2 regions of the Arthrobacter sp. LT660 genome follow, and region 1 is predicted to be linked to the other one. Evidence: riboswitches for the same ligand, from Rfam matches in the RefSeq annotation. Region 1 holds a riboswitch; the other holds the start of a gene.
The links. Region 1 has a riboswitch for S-adenosylmethionine ahead of AC0QSG_RS09085 (methylenetetrahydrofolate reductase). Riboswitches for the same ligand answer to the same signal wherever they lie in the genome.

Region 1 (4,193 bases):
ATGGCGTGTTTGCGGTGGGCCGCATCCGCGGCGACTGTGTCCAGAACGTCGTTGGTGACGGTGGTGAAGAACGCGTGGAACCGATGCGCCTGGAACAGGGTCGGCTGGCCGACTCCGGATTGCGGGTTCAGCTCGGGTATGCGGCGCACGACGAGGCGTCCGGTGACTTGTTCGCCCTTCTTGCGGGAGGTGAACGCGGTGAAGGATGTTTCGGCGACTTCCGCGCGGGAAATCCAGGCGCCGGCGTCCTCGTCGAAGACCGCGTCGGTGTATTCGATGGTTGTCCACGCGGAGTCCTCGATGCCGGCGATGGCGCGTTTCACTGCCTGGTCCATGCGCACGGTTACCGAGATATCGGCCCTGGCGGCCAGGGCGGCGGATACCGGCGCGTGGCCGTAGTAGGCCGAATCGAAGCGGCAGAGCACCGGGGCCCCCTCACGGATGCGCCCCAACGTGGACAGGGCATCGGCAACCAGCCGCCTGGCGCCGCGGGCCGAGTTCGCCGCGCCCTTGCGCAACCGTTGGGCCAAAACGATCGGGGCGGCGTCCTTCGTGGAGGCGGTGGCCAGGAGGGCGTTCAGTCCCCGCACCCCGGAGTAGCCGTAGCCCGATCCCTGTTTCTGGTAGCCGTGGACCTCGATGATCGTGTCGTCGACATCGACGAAGACGAAGCCGGGGTCCGAGGGGTTTCCCAGTGGTGCTGCCCTGTCGGCGAGGTTGACCAGGAAGCGGGAGGCAACCGCGTCGATCTGGCGGACGTGTCCGAAGGTAAAGGACCGCAGGAACGAGCCCAGAGTCGAGGGAGCATAGGCGGAGCTGAAGATCCGTTTGGTACCGCCGTGGCGCAGCACTGCCATGTCGTCGATGGAATCCGCCCCGGCGGTCATCCCGGCCACCAGCGAGGTGACCTTCAAGCCGGCGTTCGCGCCCTTGTCCGTGGGCACAGTGAGCCGCGCGTCGGCCAGTTCGCGCAAGCCCGCGTCCCTGGCCAATCCGAGGATCGGCACCAGCCCCGCGGCAGACACGAGGTTGGGCTCGTCGAAGGAAACTGACACGGCGGAGGGACTGTGGGAAACTTGCACCTGCGAGATGCCCTTCTGATTCAGGAAACTTGTTCTGTGGTAAGTCCAATTTTCCCTGAAAAGACGGGCATCTCCTCATTAATGACGTCCTACCCCACCTGAGCCCGTCGGTGGATCAAGGCTAAGGCGCGCTCCGCGGCGACGCACCCGTCCCCGGTCCCGCGCCCCGCCCGCCGGGCGCGTCACAATCGCTTCACATGACGCGGTGCGGCGGCTCGGTGACGCGTGTGGCGGCCCGGCGCCGGTCACATCCGGTCATATTCCGGATGATGAAGCGCCGCGCGACGGACGGCTTGCGGGGCCGTCCGGGCCCTGCGTTAGATAGTGGAACCCAACCATCAAGAGCGGCCGAGAGATCTGGATCGATGACGCCGCAGCAACCATCCGAGGGCCCCGTGGGGGCCGCGCGAACGGTGCTACCGCCAGAAGCGATGGAGACGCATCAGCGACGCCACCCGGACCCGCGGCATGCCACCGGACCGGACCGCCGCCGCACTCCTTCGCTGTGACAATGCGAGGAGAACCATGTCCGAACACAACGTCGGCGCAGCCCCACCGGCGCTGTCCTACGAGCTGTACCCGCCGGCCAACGAACGCGCCGCCGCCAGGGTCTTCGAGACCATCGAGGCGCTGGCCGGCACCAACCCCGACTACGTGTCCGTCACCTCCAGCGGGACGCCTGCCCGCCGCGAGGCCACCATCGAACTCGTGGGCCACCTGGTCCGCAACACCGCGCTGCGGCCCCTGGCGCACCTGATCTGCGTGGGGGAGAGCCGCGCCACCCTGGACGCCCTTGTCACCCGCCTGGTCGGGCTGGGCGTCCGCGGGGTGCTGGCACTGCGCGGGGACCTCCCCGCGGAGCCGGACGCGAACCGCGGGGAGCTCCGCTACGCCGGCGAGCTGGTGGAGCTGATCCGCGGCGTCGAGCGGCGCCACGCGGCGTCGTTGGCCGGCGGCAGGCTGGCCGTCGGGGTGGCGGCGTATCCGCGCCGGCACCCGGAGTCGCCGTCGTTCGAGCACGACGTCGAGGTGCTGCTGGCGAAGGAGCGTTCCGGCGCCAACTTCGCCATCACCCAGGTCTACTTCGAGCGCTCCGACTACACCGGCCTCGTGGAGGCCGCGCGCCGCGCCGGGGTCAGGATTCCGATCGTCCCCGGCATCATCCCGTTCGACAGCGTGCGGCGCCTGACCCGCCTCGCCGCGATGTCCGGCGTCGAACCGGGCAGGGACCTGCTGCACCGCCTCGAAACGGCGGACAGCGACGGCGAACGACGCCGGATCGGCGTCGCCAGCGCCGTCGAGCTGGCCAAGGGCGCGTTCGATGACGGCGCCCCCGGCCTGCACCTCTACACGTTCAACGATCCGCAGGGCTCGCTGGAAGTCGTCGAGGCGCTCGAGATCTCCAAGGCAGCACCGCAACGCGTGCCCGCCTAGGCGGCGCGCACGCACACCGACCCACCGACCGATTCACCGCAAAAGGAGCACCACCATGACCACCCACCAGAACAGCTTCCCCGCCGCCACCATCCTCGGATACCCCCGGATCGGACCGAACCGCGAACTCAAGCGCGCCATCGAGGCCCACTGGGCCGGCAAGCTCGACGCCGACGGCCTGGACCGGGCGTCCGAGGCCCTGCAGGACGCCACCATCGACCGGCTGACCGGCCTCGGACTCGGCGCGGCGGACTCCTCCATCCCCGCCGACTTCGCCCTCTACGACCAGGTGCTGGACACCACCGCCGCCCTCGGCGCCTTGCCGACGCGCTTCGCCGACCTCGCCGAATCGGACGGGTCGCTGGACACCGACGGGTACTTCACGCTGGCCCGCGGCGACGCCGAGCGCCCGCCGCTGGAAATGACCAAGTGGTTCGACACGAACTACCACTACCTGGTCCCGGAGATCGGCCCGGACACGACGTTCGCGCCGCTCGCCCACCGCCTCACCAGCCTCGTGGCCCGGCAGAGCCGCCGCGGAAACACCCTCCGTCCCGTCCTGGTCGGCCCGGTGACCTACCTGCTGCTGGCCAAGGCCGAGGACGGCGCACCCGAGGGCTTCGACCCGTTGTCGCGGCTGGACGACGCCGTTGCCGCCTACGAGGGCATCATCGGCGCGCTCGGAGACGCCGGCGCCGAATGGGTGCAGCTGGACGAGCCGGCCCTGGTCACCGACCGCGGCGGCGAACTGGCCGTCGCCGGCGGCGTCGTCGAGGGCGCCTACCGTGCGCTGGCCGCAGCAACGCGGGCAGGCTCGGGGCCGGCCCTGTTCGTCACCACCGGCTACGGCACCGCCGGAAACCGCCGCGCGCCAGGTGAGGCCCTCGCACTGCTCGCGTCCGCCGGCGTCCAGGCAGTGCACGCGGACCTCGTCGCCGGGGACCTCCTGGCCGACGCCGGGGTGCATGCCTTCCGCGCCGCCAACGGCGGCGCCGCGACGCTGGTCGCCGGCGTCGTGAACGGCCACAACATCTGGCGCAACGACCTCGCCGCGTCGCTGTCCACGCTGGACAAGTTGACCGCGGGCGGCGGCAAGGTGTCCGTCGCGACCTCGACGTCGCTGTTCCACGTCCCGCACCAGGTCGACATCGAGACCAACCTCCCGGGCCACCTGCGGGACTGGATGGCGTTCGCGGACGAGAAGACCACCGAGGTCCTTACCCTGGCCCGCGGACTCGCCACCGGGCCGGACGCCATCGCGGACGAGGTCGGGGCGGCCACCGCGGCCCTCGCGGCGCGGGCCACCGGCGAAGGCGTCCGCAAGGAGGCCATCCGCCGGCGGACCGGGAGCCTCACGGCCGCGGACTTCACCCGGCCCGACGGCGCCGTCCGCGCGGCGGCGCAGCAGGAGCGGCTCGGGCTGCCGGTGCTGCCGACCACCACGATCGGTTCCTTCCCGCAGACCGGCGACGTCCGCAAGGCCCGCTCCGGGCAGCGCAACGGCGCCATCACGGATGCGGCCTACGAGGGCTTCCTGCGCGAGGAGATCGCCCGCGTGGTGCGGCTCCAGGAGGACCTCGGCCTGGACGTGCTGGTCCACGGCGAGCCCGAGCGCAACGACATGGTCCAGTACTTCGCCGAGAACTTCGACGGGTTCGAGACCACCGAGCACGGATG
Region 2 (4,193 bases), 850 kb from region 1:
GGTTGCTGCGGCGTCAATGAGCCAGGTCTCTCAGCCGCTCTGGATGGTTGTCGTGTGACTGCGGAACCTCCGCGGTCATGTTTAAAGTGTCTTGCAGGATCTTCGATGTGACCAAGGATTACGGCGATATGGCGAAACAAACGGACACGAACCGGCTTGGTGACTCATTCGTTCAATGTTGCTCCAGATGACGCCGGGTTACGTGAGAGTGCGGCGCCGAGTAGCCGGACCGCATTTTTGCGAGGAGTCTGACCGCGACTAGGCGAGGCCAGCGGTCCTCGTCCTCGCGATGGGATGTGGGAGGTGCTCCAGACCGGGTGAAAATATCGAGATCTCCCGGAATTTCGGCAGGTCTCGGCAATATTGGGCGGTCTCGGCTGCAGGAGGGCGGGAGCGGTCGCGGTCGCGGCACCGCCAACCGACCAACCGCTCAACGCGCGAAACCCACCTGGGCCACGTCTCCCACGGCGTCGAACTTCCGCGGGGCGGTTCCATTGACCTCGTAGTCCCCGACGATCCGCGCCTTGTAGATGGTCGGGTTGTGGGTCGCGACCGTGCGCGCGTTCCGCCAGTGGCGGTCCAGGTTGCACACGCGCGCCGTGGACGAGGCGCCGAGACCGTCGAAGAGCTTGGACGCCGCGGACAGCACCAGCGGCTGGACCACGGTCTGCGCGCGGTTGGCGGCCAGCTCGCACACGGCCCACCGCTCGGCCTCCGTCAGCCCCGACTCGCCATCCACGGACTCGACCTCCGCGACGGCGGCCAGCACCACGGCGTCGACCGCGAACGCCGTGGAGGACATCTCTCCGATGAGCTGCAACACCTGCGGCTCCTCACGGACGGGAACGCCCGTACCGGTGCTGAATGTCCGGGTCCGTGCCTGGACGGCCGCGCGGGCGTCGGCCAGCGCGGCCCTCGAGATCCCGGCCAGCACGGCGAGCAGAACCAGCTGGAAGACGGCCGATTCCACGTGCGCCTCGAGCTCGGCCGGCCGAAGCAGGGTGTCGACCGGAACGTCGTCGAAGGTCGTAGATCCCGTGCCGGTCAACTGCTGGCCGAAGCCGTCCCAATCGTCGAAGATCCGCACGCCGGAGTGCTGCGTCGATACGACGGCGATGTGGCGCCCGGCGACGCCCGGCACCGTCGCCGCGACTGCCGCCCAATCGGCGAAGATGGTGCCGGTGCAGTAGTACTTTTTGCCCGTCAGCCGCAACAGGCCGTCGTGTTCCAGGAGCCGGGTGTTGAGCGTTCCGAGTTCATTGCCTCCGCGCTCGGTGTACGCGTTGCCGACCAGCTGTCCCCCGACGAAGCGGGCAAACCAGCGGTTGCGGACCTCCGCGTCGTCCAGCGTCAGGACGGATTCGACGAACCCGACGTGCGAACGGAGCAGGTGGGACACCTGCGAGTCCGCCTCGGCCAACTCGATGAGCAGCCGGAAGGTGTCCGCCAGCGATGCCCCGTAGCCGCCGTCCGCCTCCGGCACGCGCAGGGCGCCGAACCGCAGCTGGTTGAGCCATCCGACCTGCTCGTAGGGCAGCACCCGCTCGGCGTCGCGCACCGCGGCGCCCTCCGCGATGCGCTCGAAGACGGGCCGAAACACGTCGGCCAGCTCGTCGTAGTGGCTGGTTGCGGGCACGCCCGGAGTCAGTTTGATCAGGTGGCGGGCGGGGACAGGGAACTGCTCCACAGTGAATCACTCCATCGGACCTAGCGTGAGCACCTACCTCCCGACGGACGGGAAGGGGTTGCTGCGGCGTCATGGAGCCAGGACTCTCGGCCGCTCTGGATGGTTTGTTGACTCATTTGTACCCGGCCATCGCGGGCTCGCCAAACATCGGACTGCCTCTCCGGGCGCGATTCCGGGATCCAGCGCCCCGTAAATATCCTGAAGATTCGGTGCAAGGACACGCCTTTGCCGAAGTTTCTTCGAAAAATACGCACACCGAAGTATTACGCCGAATGTTTCGGGGATGCGTCGTAACTTGCCGAATGCGCCGGGATGACATTAAGTTGACTCAATACCATCCCGAGCGGCCGAGAGATCTGGCTTGTTGACGCCGCAGCAACCACCCCGTCCGGGGACGGTGCTAACGCCAGGACCGATGGAGTTGAGCATGAGCACCACCACCGCGCCGGACAACCGGCGGACATCCACTTCCACCCGCCAGCCGGGTTCCGCGCTGCCCGTCTCGTTCTCCGGCCTCGGCCGCGCGTTCGGCGACGGCGACGCCCGCCGCGCCGTCCTCGAATCCATAGATTTCGACGTCGTTGCCGGCGAGGTGCTGGCCATCCTCGGTCCCAGCGGCTGCGGCAAATCAACCCTCCTGCGAGCGGTGGCGGGCCTCGACCGTCCGACCAGCGGCGGGGTGTCCATCGACGGACGCGACATCCACGGTCTCGACGACCGCTCCGCCGTCGCCTTCCAGGAACCGCGGCTGCTGCCGTGGCAGACCGTCCGGCGGAACGTCGCGCTCGGACTCCCGCGCGGGACGCCCAAGGCGGAGGGTGCGGAACGGATCGCGGAACTGCTGGACCTCGTCGAGCTGTCCGGACACGCCGACCACCGCCCCCGCGAGATCTCCGGCGGCATGGCCCAGCGCGCCTCGCTGGCGCGGGCGCTGGCCCGCCGTCCGGGCGTGCTCCTGCTGGACGAGCCCTTCGGCGCGCTCGATGCCCTCACGCGGCTGAAGATGCAGGACCTGCTCCTGGACATCCACCGCGCCCACCCCGCCACGGTCCTCCTGGTCACGCACGACGTCGACGAGGCCCTCCAGCTCGCGGACCGCGTCCTGGTCCTCGGCCGGGTTCCCGGGCAGGAGGGCGCCGGCATCACCCAGGTCCTCACGGTCCCCGGCGAGCGCCCGCGCGACCGCGCGTCCGCCGAACTGGCCCGTCTGCGCTCGTCCCTGCTCGAAAGCCTCGGCGTCGACTCCCACCGACACTGACACCGGCTTACCCACCGACACCCCCGGCCGACGTCGGCCACCACCCGCATCCCACACCGCATCCCCGAAGGAACCCCATGATTTCCCACGCCCTGTCCCCCGTCTCCCGCCGCCGTTTCCTCGGACTCGGCGCCGCCGGTGCCGCCGCCGCGCTCCTGACCGCCTGCGCGGGCGAGGGCTCCGGTTCGGAGGCCGCGGCCGGCGCCGCCAAGACGCTGAACATCGACTTCGCCACCTACAACCCGCTCAGTCTGGTCATCAAGGAAAAGGGTTGGCTCGAGGCCACGCTGAAGGAGCAGGGCGTAACGGTCAACTGGCTCCAGTCCGCCGGGTCGAACAAGGCCAACGAGGCCCTGCGCGCCGACGCCATCCAGGTGGGTTCAACTGCAGGATCGGCTGCCCTGCTGGCCCGCGCCAACGGATCCCCCATCAAGGTGATCAGCCTCTACTCGCAGCCGGAGTGGTCCGCGCTGGTGGTGCCGAAGGATTCGACCATCAAGTCCGTGGCCGAGCTCAAGGGCAAGCAGATCGCGGCGACGAAGGGCACCGACCCCTACTTCTTCCTGGTCCAGTCGCTCGAGGAGGCCGGGCTGTCCATCAACGACGTGACCGTACAGAACCTCCAGCACGCGGACGGGCGCGCGGCCCTGGACAACGGCTCCGTGGACGCCTGGGCCGGGCTGGACCCGATCATGGCCGGCGCCGAGCAGGCCGGGGCCACGCTGCTCTACCGAAACCTCGACTTCAACACCTACGGCTTCCTCAACGCCACCGAGAAGTTCCTCAACGACTCCCCGGAGCTCGCGCAGACCGTCGTCGACGCCTACGAGAAGGCCCGCGGATGGGCCGCGGAGAACCCGGAGGAGACCGCCGCGATCCTCGCCGACGTCGCCTCCCTGGACCAGGCCGTCGCCAGCCAGGTCATCCTCGAACGCTCCAACCTCGACGTCGACGGCGTTCCGGGCGAGGCCCAGACCAAGGTCCTGACCACGGTCGGCCCGATCTTCGTCGAGACCGGCGACGTGTCCGACCAGGCGGACATCGACGACGCCGTCGCGACCATCGTCGACGACACCTTCGCGAAGAAGGCGGACGCCTCGACCATCAAGGACGCGTGATGACGCTCGGCCCGAACACCAAGGTCTCCGACGGGGCGGTCGCCGGCCGCGCCTCGTCGACCCGCGGCACGACGCCGGCCCGCCCCCGGGGTGCCACCGCGCGCCGGGTGGCGATCGGCGCCGTCGTGCC

Region 2: it holds a riboswitch for S-adenosylmethionine, as region 1 does, so the genes downstream of both, AC0QSG_RS13140 (ABC transporter ATP-binding protein) here and AC0QSG_RS09085 (methylenetetrahydrofolate reductase) in region 1, are expected to answer to the same signal.

Annotation. Positions count from the first base shown of each region.
Region 1 is NZ_CM149651.1:1,962,963-1,967,155, reverse strand. It holds gene AC0QSG_RS09090 (IS1380 family transposase) at 1-1,082, opposite strand, end outside; SAM riboswitch class I at 1,415-1,520, shown strand; gene AC0QSG_RS09085 (methylenetetrahydrofolate reductase) at 1,608-2,516, shown strand; gene metE (5-methyltetrahydropteroyltriglutamate--homocysteine S-methyltransferase) at 2,572-4,193, shown strand, end outside.
Region 2 is NZ_CM149651.1:2,814,055-2,818,247, reverse strand. It holds SAM riboswitch class I at 1-50, opposite strand, end outside; gene AC0QSG_RS13145 (acyl-CoA dehydrogenase family protein) at 431-1,687, opposite strand; SAM riboswitch class I at 1,696-1,793, opposite strand; SAM riboswitch class I at 2,019-2,109, shown strand; gene AC0QSG_RS13140 (ABC transporter ATP-binding protein) at 2,115-2,945, shown strand; gene AC0QSG_RS13135 (aliphatic sulfonate ABC transporter substrate-binding protein) at 3,023-4,063, shown strand; gene AC0QSG_RS13130 (ABC transporter permease) at 4,063-4,193, shown strand, end outside.